Regions from separate parts of the Duganella paludis genome, predicted to be linked through region 2. Evidence: predicted binding sites of a transcription regulator. Region 2 holds the regulator's gene; each other region holds the start of a gene.
What was found. Region 2 encodes sigma-54, which starts transcription at its own class of promoters, with help from an activator protein. Its sites were predicted from a motif close to TGGCANGNAANCTGCTTT; they were not measured.

Region 1 (4,297 bases), 2.3 Mb from region 2:
GGCCGGCGCACGGCGTGTTGCCGTGGACGCAGACGCCCGAGCCGTTGGGCGTGGTGAAGCACACGCAGTTGCCGCCGCCGGCGCAGGCCGGGAAGGCGCCGCAAGCGCCGCCGGCGCAGGTACGGCAGTTCTCGGGCGTGCAGCAGTCGCACGAGAGTTTCTGGGCGTCGTCATAGGCGCTCTGGCCGTAGGAGGGGACGGCGTTGTAATAGGTCTTAGCCTGCGGCAGGCAGCCGCCACGCTTGATGCTTTGGATGTTGCCGGTGCCGGGAAAGGCGGCCGTGCAGATGGCGTTGAGGTTGGTGAGGAAGGCGGTATCGCAGGCGGCCTTGTTCTGGTTGCACTTGTCGTAGCAGCAGTCGTGGGTGTCGCAGGCCGGTACGAAGCTGACGCCGAAGTAGCTTTGCGGCGGCGACACCCACGAGCCGGCCGCGCCGCAACCGTTGGGCGTGCAGGTATGCGCCAGGTTGGCGGTGCGGGCCGGACAGTCCGCCAGCTTGGCGATCGGATGCTTCTGCACCACGCCGCTGGGCGTACAGCAGGCCAGGTCGGAGTCGTAGACGCGGTTGTTGCACAGGCAGTTGCGCGCGGTCGTGCCCTGGATGGCGACAGCACCGTGTCCAGCCCCACCGGGCCGGCGTCGTTGAGGGTGTGGTCCCAGGAAATCAGGCTGTAGGCAGTGGACTCGAAGCGCCCGGTCGGACTCTGGATCTCGAAGCCGCCCAGCGATTGCTGCGGGCCGACGTGGGCGTTCTCGGAAATCCAGCCGACATAGGTCATCAGGTCGGACTCGGACTGCCAGCCGGGCGGCGTGCCGGTGACGGTGGCGGGCGCCACGATGTCGAGGTGGAAGGCGGCGATGTACAGCGGGCTGCCCAGCGGCTCGTCGTTGAAGATGGTGTAGGTCCAGGTGGCGTTGTTCAGCAGCACGTTCACATGAGAGCGCAGGCGCGGCGAGGCGTACGGCGCCGGTTCGGGTATCCGCAGGTAGCGGTTGACCACAAAGCCCAGCGTGCCGCCGGCCTGGTAGGTGCCGCGCAAGGTCAGCAGGTATTGCTGGCCGGGCGCCAGGCCGGTGTTGCTGAAGCGCGTGCCGATGCTGCCGCTGCCTTCGCGTTGCAGGTTGCCGATGTACACGGGAAAATTCTGCGGGCTGATGCGGCGCGCCGCACCCAGGGTGGCGCCGGTCAGGTAGACGTTCAGCGCGGCTTCGGCGCCGGTGTTGGCGATGGTGAGCGAGACGATGATTTCCTCGCCGGTGTTCAGCACCGTGGCGCTGCCCGTGATGAGCTGGGGTTTGCTAGCCATGATGGCCTCCGTGATTGGTGAGCGGGCGGCGACGCAGCAACAGCGGCAGGCCGGCCAGCATGATGGCCAGCGTGGCCGGTTCCGGCACCGCCACCACCTGGTCGATCAGGAAGGCGATGCTGACCGTGTCGGAGAAATTGCCGGCCGCGTCCTGCAGCACCACGTCCAGCGTTTGCGTGCCAGGCGGCGCGCCGGGCGCGATGTCGATGCTGAACAGGGCCACGTTGTCCCGGAACGAAAAGCTGGGAATGTTGAACGGAACCAGCCCCAGCGTTTGCTGCGGCGTCAGCACGCCCGGATCGAAGTTGCCGAAATTTGAGTTCCCCTGGTTGGTGTAGCGGGATCAGCCACGCATTTACCGTGCCCATGGGTTGGAGCCCAGCGAAATCAAGGGCGTATCCGCAGCGCTGCGATGCAGATGCAAAACAATGTAAAGATGGCTGACACTGCCGATAAGTAAAATGCGCAGCGGAAGAAGCGAATGGCAATGATGCGCGGAAAGTGCGCGTCTATACTCCTGATCAACGCTGGCCGGCGTCTCAAGAACAACAGCCCCCTACTGGAGACAATATGAAACGCACTGCGATAGGCACTTGCCTGTTGCTGTCGCTGGCCGCCTGCGGCTCGGACAACAGCAACGCCACCACCAACACCACGACCACAACTCCCATCGTCACCGCGCCGGTCGGCGCATACGACAGTGCATTGGCGTTCGACAAGACCAAATACACCACCATCAACGTCACTATCGACGGCGTGAAGACGCCGGTGCGCTGGTACAAGGAAGTCTGCTACGTCGGCAAGCCGGTGCTGATGGCGAGCAGCGTGACCGGCATGAATGGCGCGGTCAGCACCATCGCCAATCCGCAGTGCGGCTATCAGAGCATGAACATCTACGTGCCGGAAAGCGTGGCCGCTGGACAGGATGCGGCGCTGTACTTCGCCGTCAACAACAGCGGCTGGATGGCTAGCTACGTCAAGGCCAGCGTGGCCGACGGCGCCAGCTTTGCCAGCGCCGCCAGCAACGTCGGCGCGGCGCTCAAGGCCGGCTATATCTATATCGACGTCGGCACGCGCGGCCGCGGCATCATGGCGGCGGACGGCAGCTACGGCGGCAAGGCGCCGACCGCGATTGTGGATGCCAAGGCGGCGGTGCGCTATCTGCGCCTGAACGACGCCGTCATGCCGGGCAACGCCAACCACATCGTGGTCAACGGCACCAGCGGCGGTGGCGGCCTGTCGTCCATCCTCGGCGCGTCAGGCAACAGCAAGGACTATCTGAGCTACCTGGCGGCGGTGGGCGCGGCGGGGGTGGCGGCCGACGGCAGCAGCACCTTGCGTGATGATGTGCTGGCGGTCAACGCCTATTGCCCGATCACGGACCTCGGCAATGCCGACCTGGCCTATGAATGGGTCTACAACATTCTCAACACGCGCCAGACCGTCGGCAGCCTGCCGAACGCCAAGGGCAGCGCCGAGCTGATGGCGAAGTTCGTGGCCTACCAGTCCGGCCTAGGCCTGAAAACCTCGGGCGGGGCGCCGCTGCTGGCGACCAATATGCTGGAAACCATCAAGGCCGAAGTGATCCGCTCCGCGGAAACCCACATGGCATCGGGCGGGACCATACCCAACCTCGGCGAGCTGATCACCTACAGCAGCGGCATGGGCGCGGCGGCCGTGACCAAGACCTACGTCAACGACTGGATCAGCGTCGACAACGCCAGCAAGAAAGTCACTTCGCTGGACATGGAGAAATACCTGAAGTTCGTCGCCACGCAGAACACGCTGAAGAACACGCCGTCGTTCGACCAGACCGGCCTGACCATCACGGCCTCCGCCGGTGAATCGAATATGTTCGGCACCAACACGCAGGCCTATTCCAACTTCACCGAATACGGCTGGGACAACAACGACGTCGCCGGCGACGGCATCGGCTACCTCGACACGGGCTACTCCTGGACGCAGTATGCCGCGCTGGCGAGCACCGTTGTGCCGACCCAGGTCAAGCTGATCAACCCGATGGCTTATATCGGCGGCGCCAACGGCACGGCGCCATACTGGTACGTGCGCCACGGCACGCGCGACCGCGACACCGCCTTCACCGTCTCGATCAACCTGAGCCGCGCGCTGGCGGCGGATGCCAAGGTGCAAGACCTGAACTACCGCCTGGCCTGGAACCAACCGCACGCCGGCAACTACGACGTGCCCGAAGCCATGGCGTGGATCGACCAAACCCTGAAAACCGCCGCCGCCAAGGGGCTATGACGCTTGACGCAGCGGTCCCCTCGGCCGCTGCGTTGCTGTGGCTTCAGTGTTTTTCTTTGGACGACCGCCTTTCGCACCGTTGATGCGGGCGGCGGTGGCTTTTGCCGCGCTTGTCTTTCTGCCTTGTCGAGACGCGGCCCAATAGTTGCCAATATTTGGCGGTAAAAAAGTAGAGACCAGCATAGCTACGTCAACTGAGATATCCGCTTTTTCGAAGATCAGGCCATCACCACCGGGCGTTACAAGTGGCATCGAGTAGTCTGCATTCGGGGACTCTTGAAAAAATGATGCATGCCGGATGTCGAACGAGCAGTTGAAACTGTTTGAGTAGGCGATGGTGAGTGTATGGTTGCGAGCGTTGTAAGAAGCGCGCACCGCATGGGGCTGCTTTATCGCTTCACGGCCTGCCTCAATTGCCTGCTGATAGTCCTGCTCGGAAATGAGCTCACGAACCTTCTTCATGCTTCCACCTTTTCGCCGCGTGTGCTTGTGCCGTTGTTCCATATAACACTTGCTCTTACTTCGGAACTGTCGTCCGTCTTCTGTATGTACTTTCCTGAGCCGGCGACTAACCTCCCCTGAGACTCACTGTCGCCGCATAAAGCTACGCGTCGGGCTGCTGCATTTCCAATGCGCTTTACACTCTTGTTGTCCAGACAGACTGTCTGCTGAGTTCTCCACCACTCGGGGCGGCAATGAGAGTCCAGTTTGTCCACTAATTGGT
Region 2 (4,297 bases):
GCTGATGATTTTCGACGTCGACGGCGTGCTCACCGACGGCAGCCTGCATTACGGCGCCGACGGCGAGGCCCTGAAGACCTTCAACGTGCAGGACGGCCTGGGCATCAAGCTGATCCAGGAAGCCGGCATCCAGACCGCCATCATCAGCGCGCGCACCTCGCCGCAGGTGATCAAGCGCGCGGCCGACCTGGGCATCAGCCATTTGCACCAGGGCGGCCACGACAAGCTGACGCCGTTCAACGCGTTGCTGGAAAAGACCGGCCTCACGGCCGAGCAGGTTGGTTTCATCGGCGACGACGTGGTCGATCTGCCGATTTTGTCGCGGGTCGGCTTCGCCGTCGCCGTGCCGAACGGCCGCAAGGAAGTGCTGGAGCGCGCCCACCACACCACCGTCGCCCATGGCGGGCGCGGCGCCGTCCGCGAGGTGTGCGAGCTGGTGCTGCACGCCCAGGGCCTGTACGAGCGCGTGATGGCGCAGTTCCTGGTTTGATGGGGGCAAACATGCGTAAGAGAACAGCACACCGCTGGCAGCTGACCATGATCATCATGGTCGGCGTGTTTGTGGCCGCCGGCAGTTTCTGGCTGGTGCAGGTGGTCAACCAGTCCGGGCAGGAGGCGCAGGCCGACCGCTTCCGCGACGAGCCGGACTACATCATCGACCGCTTCAGCACGGTACGCATGAACAAGGAAGGCCAGCCTTCCTACATTATTTCCGGCGACAAGCTGACCCATCGCCCGATCGATGATTCTTCGCTGATCGACAAGCCCTTCGTACACGGCCTGTCGAGCGGCCAGCCGCCGATGGATATCCATGCGCAGACCGCGTATGTCGATCAGGGCAATACGCGCGTGCGGCTGAATGGTAATGTGGACGTGATGCGGCCGGCCACGCCGCAGGCGCAGGGACTGCGCTTGCAGACCAGCACGCTGACCGTGTACCCGGACGAAGAACGCATGGAAACCGATGCCAAGGTGGAGATGCAGGCCGGCCAGGCCACCGCCAGCGGCACCGGCATGAAAGCCAACAACGCCACCCGCCAGATCGCACTGGGCGGGCGCGGAACGATGACGATACCGCCACGCGCGGGACAATGAAGGAACGACACATGAACATGAAACGATTAATCCTGTCGGCGGCGCTGATGCTGCTGGCCTGCGTTGCGCAGGCCGAGAAGGCCGATTCCAGCAAGCCGACCCAGATCACCTTCGACCAGCTCGATGCCGATGACGTCAAGCAGGTCAAGACCTTCACCGGCAATGTGGTGCTGACGCGCGGCACGCTGCTGATGAAGTCGCCCAAGGCGGTGGTGACCGAAGATCCGGAAGGCTACCAGTTCGTGGTGCTGACCAGCGGCCCGGGCGTGCAAGCCACCTTCCGCCAGAAGATGGACGGCGTCGGCGACCAGTGGGTCGAAGGCCAGGCCGACCGCATCGAATACGACAACAAGACCGAGCTGGTGAAGCTGTACGCCAAGGCGCAGATCAAGAAACTGGAAGGCGGCAAGCCGGCCAGCCAGGTCGACGGCGAATTCATTTCCTACGACAGCCGCAAGGAATTCTTCGCCGTGAAGAATACCGCCACCGGCGAGAGCAAGCCGGGCGCCGGCCGCAGCACCATGGTGATCCAGCCGTCGACCAAGCTGGTCTCGCCTGCGACGCCGGCCGTACCGACCACGCAGCCTGCGCCGGGGAAATAAGATGGAAGCAAACTGCGGTAGCACCCTGATCGTCAAAGGCCTGCAAAAGACCTACGGCAAGCGCCAGGTGGTGCATGACGTGTCCCTGCAGGTCGAGTGCGGCGAAGTGGTGGGCCTGCTCGGCCCCAACGGCGCCGGCAAGACCACCTCGTTCTACATGATCGTCGGCCTGGTGCCGTCGGACGCCGGCAGCATCGACATCAGCGGCACCGACATCTCCTCGCTGCCGATCCACCGCCGCGCTTCGCTCGGCCTGTCCTACCTGCCACAGGAAGCGTCGGTGTTCCGCAAGCTGACCGTGGAAGAGAATATCCGCGCCGTCCTCGAAATTCAGAAAGTGGACGGCAAGCCTTTATCCAAGGCTGCCATTGATGAACGGCTGAATACCCTGTTGGCCGATTTGCAAATCGAAAAGCTGCGCGAGAACCAGGCGCTGTCGCTCTCCGGGGGCGAACGCCGCCGGGTGGAGATTGCGCGCGCCCTGGCCACCAATCCGCGCTTCGTGCTGCTCGATGAACCATTCGCCGGGGTCGACCCGATTGCCGTGATTGAGATCCAGCGCATCGTGCGCTTCCTCAAGGAACGCGGCATCGGCGTCCTCATTACCGATCACAATGTGCGCGAGACGCTGGGCATCTGCGACCGCGCATATATCATCAACCAGGGAACGGTGCTGGCCTCCGGCCGTCCGGACGACATCATCGCCAACGAATCGGTGCGTCGTGTCTACCTGGGTGAACATTTCCGCATGTAACCCTCAATGAAACAGTCTTTGCAACTGCGCACGTCGCAGCACTTAGCGTTGACGCCCCAGTTGCAGCAGTCGATCCGGCTGCTGCAACTGTCGACGCTGGAGCTGCACCAGGAACTCGAACAGCTGCTGACCGATAACCCGCTGCTGGAACGTCTCGACGATCCGCTCGACCACTCGCTGCGGCTGCTGTCCGATGGCGCCATCAACCAGCAGGCGCCGGTCGGCGAAGCGCCGCCCGAAGGTCCGCCCAACGAAGCACCGGCCGCCGAGGCCGACGCCTACGACGGCCCGGCCGCCGACACCGAGAGCACCACCGCCGAAGCCGATATGGACTGGGGCGACGCCGGCCGCAGCAAGAACAGCGACGACGAGGAATCGCGTCCGCAACTCGAAGCCCATCACTGCACGCTGCGCGAGCACCTGATGGAGCAGATGCGCGTGACGGTGCTGGAAATGCGCGACCGCGCGCTGGTCGAACTGATCATCGATGCGCTCGACGAGAACGGCTACCTGGAGGAAGCGTTGGAAGAAATCCACGCGCGCCTGCCGGAAGAACTGGAAGTCGAGATCGAGGAACTGCAGACGGCCCTGAGCCTGCTGCAAAGCTTCGATCCGATGGGCGTGGGCGCGCGCAACGCGTCCGAATGCCTGGCGCTGCAAATCAAGCGCTTGCCGGGCGTGCCGATGGTGACGCGGCGCATGGCGCTGGCCATCGTCGAGAACCACCTGACCTGGTTCGCGCAGCGCGATTTCAACAAGCTGAAAAAGACCCTGCTGTGCGACGATGAAGACTTGCGTGAAGCGCAGGCCGTGATCCGCCAGTGCAATCCGCATCCGGGCGCGGCCTTCGCGTCCGACGTGTCGGACTATGTGGTGCCGGACGTGATCGTGAAGAAATCGCGCAACGGCTGGCAGGTCAGCCTGAACAACGACGTCATGCCGCGCCTGCGCGTGAACGCCATGTACGCCAACTTGCTCAAGCAGGGCAAGGGCGAGGGCGCCATGGGCGCGCAATTGCAAGAGGCCAAGTGGCTGATCAAGAATATGCGCCAGCGCTTCGATACGATCCTGCGGGTGGCGCAAGCGATAGTAGAAAGACAAAAGAACTTTTTCTCGCATGGCGCGGTTGCCATGCGGCCCCTTGTGCTTCGCGAAATTGCTGATACACTGGGTTTACACGAGAGTACTATTTCTCGGGTAACAACTCAGAAATATATGCTGACCCCGCATGGCATGTTTGAGTTGAAATATTTCTTTGGTAGCCATGTCGCCACCGAAGCGGGGGGTGAAGCAAGTTCGACGGCGATACGTGCATTGATCGTGCAACTGACAGGAGCAGAAGACCCGAAAAATCCTTTATCCGACAGTAAGATTGCGGACATGCTGGGAGAACAAGGCATGGTGATTGCGCGGCGAACTGTTGCCAAATATCGCGAAGCTCTCAAAATCCCACCAGTCAGCCTCCGTAAATCTTTGTAGTTACTTGGTTCCTGCGCGCCCGGTAGCAAAGGGCACCGCACTAACCGTTAGAAGCGACATTATCTTTAGGAGTGTGTATGAATCTCACCATCAGTGGACATCATCTCGAAGTGACCTCGGCTATTCGCGAGTACGTGCAGAATAAACTGGAACGTGTCACCCGCCACTTTGATCAAGTGATTGATATTGCTGTCATCCTGACCGTAGATAACCTTAAAGAGAAAGATAAACGCCAGAAGGCTGAAATCAACCTGCGCATGTCGGGTAAAACCGTCTACGTGGAAAGCCTGTCGCAAGACCTGTACGCCGCCATCGATACCCTGATCGACAAGCTGGATCGGCAGGTCATGAAGTACAAGAACAAAGT
Region 3 (4,297 bases), 1.2 Mb from region 2:
GGTGCTGTTGATGGACGAGCCGTTCGCCGCACTCGATGCGCTCACGCGGCGCAAGATGCAGGAGGAGCTGGGACGCTTGTGGGAAGAGCTGCGCTTTACGTTGTTGTTCGTGACGCATTCGATCGAGGAGGCGCTGGTGGTGGGGAATCGCATACTGCTGCTGTCGCCGCATCCGGGGCAAGTGAGGGCGGAGTTGAATAGCCATCAGTTTGATCTGGCCAGCGCCGGCGGTGCGGAGTTTCAGGCGGCCACGCAGCGCATCCATGGATTGTTGTTTTCTGACGCCCCCGCCGTCGCTCTCGCGCACGCGGGAGCCCATGCACGGCATGCGGCCACGCGTTCTATGGGGCCCCGCTTGCGCGAGGACGACGTGCTATGAGCCTGGTCCTCGATCCGCCGATCCGCCAGGAGCGCGAATATACCGTCGCGCCGCCCACGCTGCGCGCTGCCGATCCCGCCTTGCCGCTGGCGCAGCGTGTCTGGCAGCAAAGCTGGCTGCGCAAAACCATCATCCTCATCCTGCTGGCCGTGCTGTGGGAAGCCGTGGCCCGTTGGCAGGACAACGACCTGCTGCTGCCGACCTTCCTGCAAACCGCGCAGGCCTTCGCGCAAGGCATCATCAGCGGCGAGCTGCTGGACCGCGTGCGCGTCTCGCTCAGCGTGCTGCTGCAAGGCTACCTGGCCGGCATCGCCGCCGCCTTCGCCCTGACCGCGCTGGCCGCCTCCACCCGCATCGGCCGCGACCTGCTGGAAACGCTGACCGCCATGTTCAATCCGCTGCCCGCCATCGCCCTGCTGCCGCTGGCGCTGCTGTGGTTCGGCCTGGGCAAGGCCAGCCTGCTGTTCGTGATCGTGCACGCCGTGCTGTGGCCGCTGGCGCTGGGCGCCTACGCCGGCTTCCAATCAGTCCCCGAGACTTTGCGCATGGCCGGCCGCAACTACGGCCTGGGCGGCCTGCGCTTCGTGCTGCACATTCTGGTGCCGGCCGCGCTGCCGTCCATCCTCTCCGGGTTGAAGATCGGCTGGGCCTTTGCCTGGCGCACGCTGATCGCGGCCGAACTGGTGTTCGGCACCACGGCCGGGCAGGGCGGTCTCGGTTGGTACATCTTCCAGAACCGCAATGAGCTCTACACCGACAAGGTATTCGCCGGTCTGGCCGCTGTGATCCTGATCGGCCTGCTGGTGGAAAACGTGGTATTCCGACCACTGGAAACGTTCACCATACGCCGTTGGGGCATGCAACGCTGAGATGATGTCTGGCAGAATCCGGCCTTTGTGCCGTAGAATCTGCGCATGCACATTCAAAATACTGGTTTGATTCTTGCTTGCAGCAAGGTCATAACCCACTCCCATGCGTAAGCCGGCCATGCCCAATCTGCGTATCGTTGTCGTCAACACCGTCATCCATGACGAGGATGACGAAGCGCTGCATGCACAGGCCGAGCGTGAGCGGGTACTGCGTATCGGGCTGCTGGAAGCGGGCTACGACATCATCGCCTCGCTGCCGCCTGATATGTACCTGCCCGAGCGTATCGGCCAGCTGCAACCAGATATGATCATCGTCGATGCCGAGTCGGACGCGCGCGACGTGCTCGAACATATCGTCATCGCCACTCGCGACGAACGCCGTCCCATCGTCATGTTCACCGAGGATCAGGACCCGGAGAGCATGGAAGCGGCGGTCGAGGCTGGCGTGTCGGCCTATATCGTGGCCGGCCTGCAGGGCGAGCGCATCAAGCCGGTGCTGCAGGTGGCGCTGGCGCAATTCAAGCGCGAGCAGAAGCTGCTGGAGGAGCTGAGCGACACCAAGAGCAAGCTGGCCGAACGCAAGGTCATCGAGCGCGCCAAGGGCCTGCTGATGGAGCGCCAGCGCTTCACCGAGGAACAGGCCTACCAGAAGCTGCGCTCCATGGCCATGAGCAAGAACCTCAAGCTGTCCGAAGTGGCCCAGCGCATTCTGGACGTGGAAGACCTGCTGGGCTGAAAACGCCCACCCAAAATGATGCACCGCGCAATTGCGGTGCATTTTTTTTGGGCAAATGCCATCCCGCCACCACCCTTTCCCTCTGTAAACTCGCTGGCACGGACATTGCATAGCTGTAGTCAAGCGCAAAGATGCGCGGCTGTGCCCTGCCAACGGCGGTGGGGCCCACCAGACAACGACGTCTACCCAATCATGAATGTTTTCGTGAGGGTAGGCGTTTTTTTTGGCCGATAGTTATTGACGACTACAAGAAGGGATAGCCATGAATTACAAGAAGCTTGATACGAAGAGCGCGCTGCCACCCAAGACGGAAGAGGTGAATGCGACGCGTAGAAAATTGATTCATGGTGCAGGTCTTGTAGCGGGAGGAAGCATGTTGGGTTTGTCGACGGGTGGCGTGTGGGCAGCGGGTTCGGATAAGCCGGAGAAGGAAGAAATCAAGATCGGCTTCATTCCGCTGACCGACTGCGCCTCCGTGGTCATGGCCTCGGTGCTGGGCTTCGACAAGAAATACGGCGTCAAGTTCGTGCTGAGCAAGGAAGCCTCCTGGGCCGGCGTGCGCGACAAGCTGGCCAATGGCGATCTCGATGCGGCCCATGTGCTGTATGGCCTGCTGTACGGCGTGCAGATGGGCATCGGCGGCCAGAAGAAGGACATGGCCGTGCTGATGAGCCTCAATAACAACGGCCAGGCGATCACCCTGTCCAAGAAAGTGGCCGACAAGGGCGCGGTCGACGGCGCCTCGCTGGCCAAGCTGATGAACACCGACAAACGCGAATACACCTTCGCACAGACCTTCCCGACCGGCACCCACGCGATGTGGCTGTACTACTGGCTGGCCGCCAACGGCATCAATCCGATGAAGGACGCCAAGGTCATCACCGTGCCGCCGCCGCAGATGGTGGCCAATATGCGCGTCGGGAATATGGACGGCTTCTGCGTGGGCGAGCCGTGGGGCCACCGCGCCATCATGGACGGCGTCGGCATCACCGCCACCACCACCCAGGACATCTGGAAGGATCACCCGGAGAAGGTGCTGGGCTCCACGCTGGAATTCGCGAAAAAATATCCGAACACATGCCGCGCCATGATGGCCGCGATTCTCGACGCCGGCAAATGGATCGACTCCTCGCTGGCCAACAAGAACAAGATGGCTGAAACCATCGCCGACAAGTCCTACGTCAACACCAGCAAGGATGCGATCGACCAGCGCATCATGGGCCGCTACCAGAATGGCCTGGGCAAGACCTGGGACGATCCGAACCACATGAAGTTCTACAACGATGGCGCGGTCAACTTCCCTTACCTGTCGGACGGCATGTGGTTCATGACCCAGCACCGCCGCTGGGGCCTGCTGAAGGACGATCCGGATTACCTTGCCGTGGCGACCTCGGTCAACCAGATCGACCTGTACAAGGATGCGGCCACCATGACCAAAACGCCTGTACCTAAGAGCCCTCTGCGTACTTCGAAATTGATGGACGGTTCCGTTTGGGACGGCAAGAACCCGAAAGCGTTCGCCGCCTCGTTCAAGATCAAAGCCTGATGACAGGAGGATGCCATGAACGCCATGCTTAAACCTGATAGTGCAGAACCGGTGACGGTTGCCGGTACATCTGCTGCTCCTGCTGCTGCTTCCTCAGCGCGCCGTCCACGCCGCCCGCTGGCCGCCAACGGCACTGCGCGCGTGCGCCAGCAAGTCTCCGCCACCGCCATGAAAATCGTCGCGCCGCTGGTGGGTGCCGCCTTGCTGGTGCTGGTGTGGCAGCTGATCACCGTGAACAACAGCTCTTTCCCGACGCCGCTGGTCACGCTGCAGGAAGCGATCAAGCTGTTCGCCGATCCGTTCTACCGCAACAGCCCGAACGACCAGGGCATCGGCTGGAACCTGCTGGCGTCCCTGCAGCGCGTCGGCGTGGGCTTCGGCCTGGCCGCGCTGGTGGGCATTCCGCTGGGCTTCCTGATCGGCCGCGTGCAGTTCGTCGGCGCCATGTTCGGCCCGATCATCAGTTTGCTGAAGCCGGTGTCGCCATTGGCCTGGCTGCCTATCGGCCTGCTGGTGTTCAAGTCGGCCAACCCTGCTGCCATCTGGTCGATCTTCATCTGCTCGATCTGGCCGATGATCATCAACACCGCCGTTGGCGTGCAGCGCGTGCCGCAGGATTACATGAACGTGGCGCGTGTGCTCAACCTGTCGGAGTGGAAGGTGCTGACCAAGATCCTGTTGCCATCGGCCCTGCCGTACATCCTGACCGGCGTGCGCCTGTCGATCGGCACCGCGTGGCTGGTGATCGTCGCGGCCGAGATGCTGAC

Region 1: the regulator sigma-54 is predicted to act here: its motif matches at 1,657-1,674, upstream of ACXZ1M_RS05810 (PEP-CTERM sorting domain-containing protein).
Region 3: the regulator sigma-54 is predicted to act here: its motif matches at 2,079-2,096, upstream of ACXZ1M_RS10650 (CmpA/NrtA family ABC transporter substrate-binding protein).

Annotation. Positions count from the first base shown of each region.
Region 1 is NZ_CM136922.1:1,277,912-1,282,208, reverse strand. Features, by position in the region: gene ACXZ1M_RS05820 (hypothetical protein) at 1-520, opposite strand, end outside; gene ACXZ1M_RS05815 (hypothetical protein) at 937-1,329, shown strand; gene ACXZ1M_RS05810 (PEP-CTERM sorting domain-containing protein) at 1,301-1,600, opposite strand; gene ACXZ1M_RS05805 (subtype B tannase) at 1,879-3,573, shown strand; gene ACXZ1M_RS05800 (hypothetical protein) at 3,568-4,035, opposite strand.
Region 2 is NZ_CM136922.1:3,607,430-3,611,726, forward strand. Features, by position in the region: gene ACXZ1M_RS16010 (KdsC family phosphatase) at 1-490, shown strand, start outside; gene lptC (LPS export ABC transporter periplasmic protein LptC) at 502-1,095, shown strand; gene lptA (lipopolysaccharide transport periplasmic protein LptA) at 1,113-1,697, shown strand; gene lptB (LPS export ABC transporter ATP-binding protein) at 1,699-2,451, shown strand; gene ACXZ1M_RS16030 (RNA polymerase factor sigma-54) at 2,458-3,930, shown strand; gene hpf (ribosome hibernation-promoting factor, HPF/YfiA family) at 4,008-4,297, shown strand, end outside.
Region 3 is NZ_CM136922.1:2,366,658-2,370,954, reverse strand. Features, by position in the region: gene ACXZ1M_RS10665 (ABC transporter ATP-binding protein) at 1-379, shown strand, start outside; gene ACXZ1M_RS10660 (ABC transporter permease) at 376-1,248, shown strand; gene ACXZ1M_RS10655 (ANTAR domain-containing response regulator) at 1,367-1,984, shown strand; gene ACXZ1M_RS10650 (CmpA/NrtA family ABC transporter substrate-binding protein) at 2,358-3,530, shown strand; gene ntrB (nitrate ABC transporter permease) at 3,546-4,297, shown strand, end outside.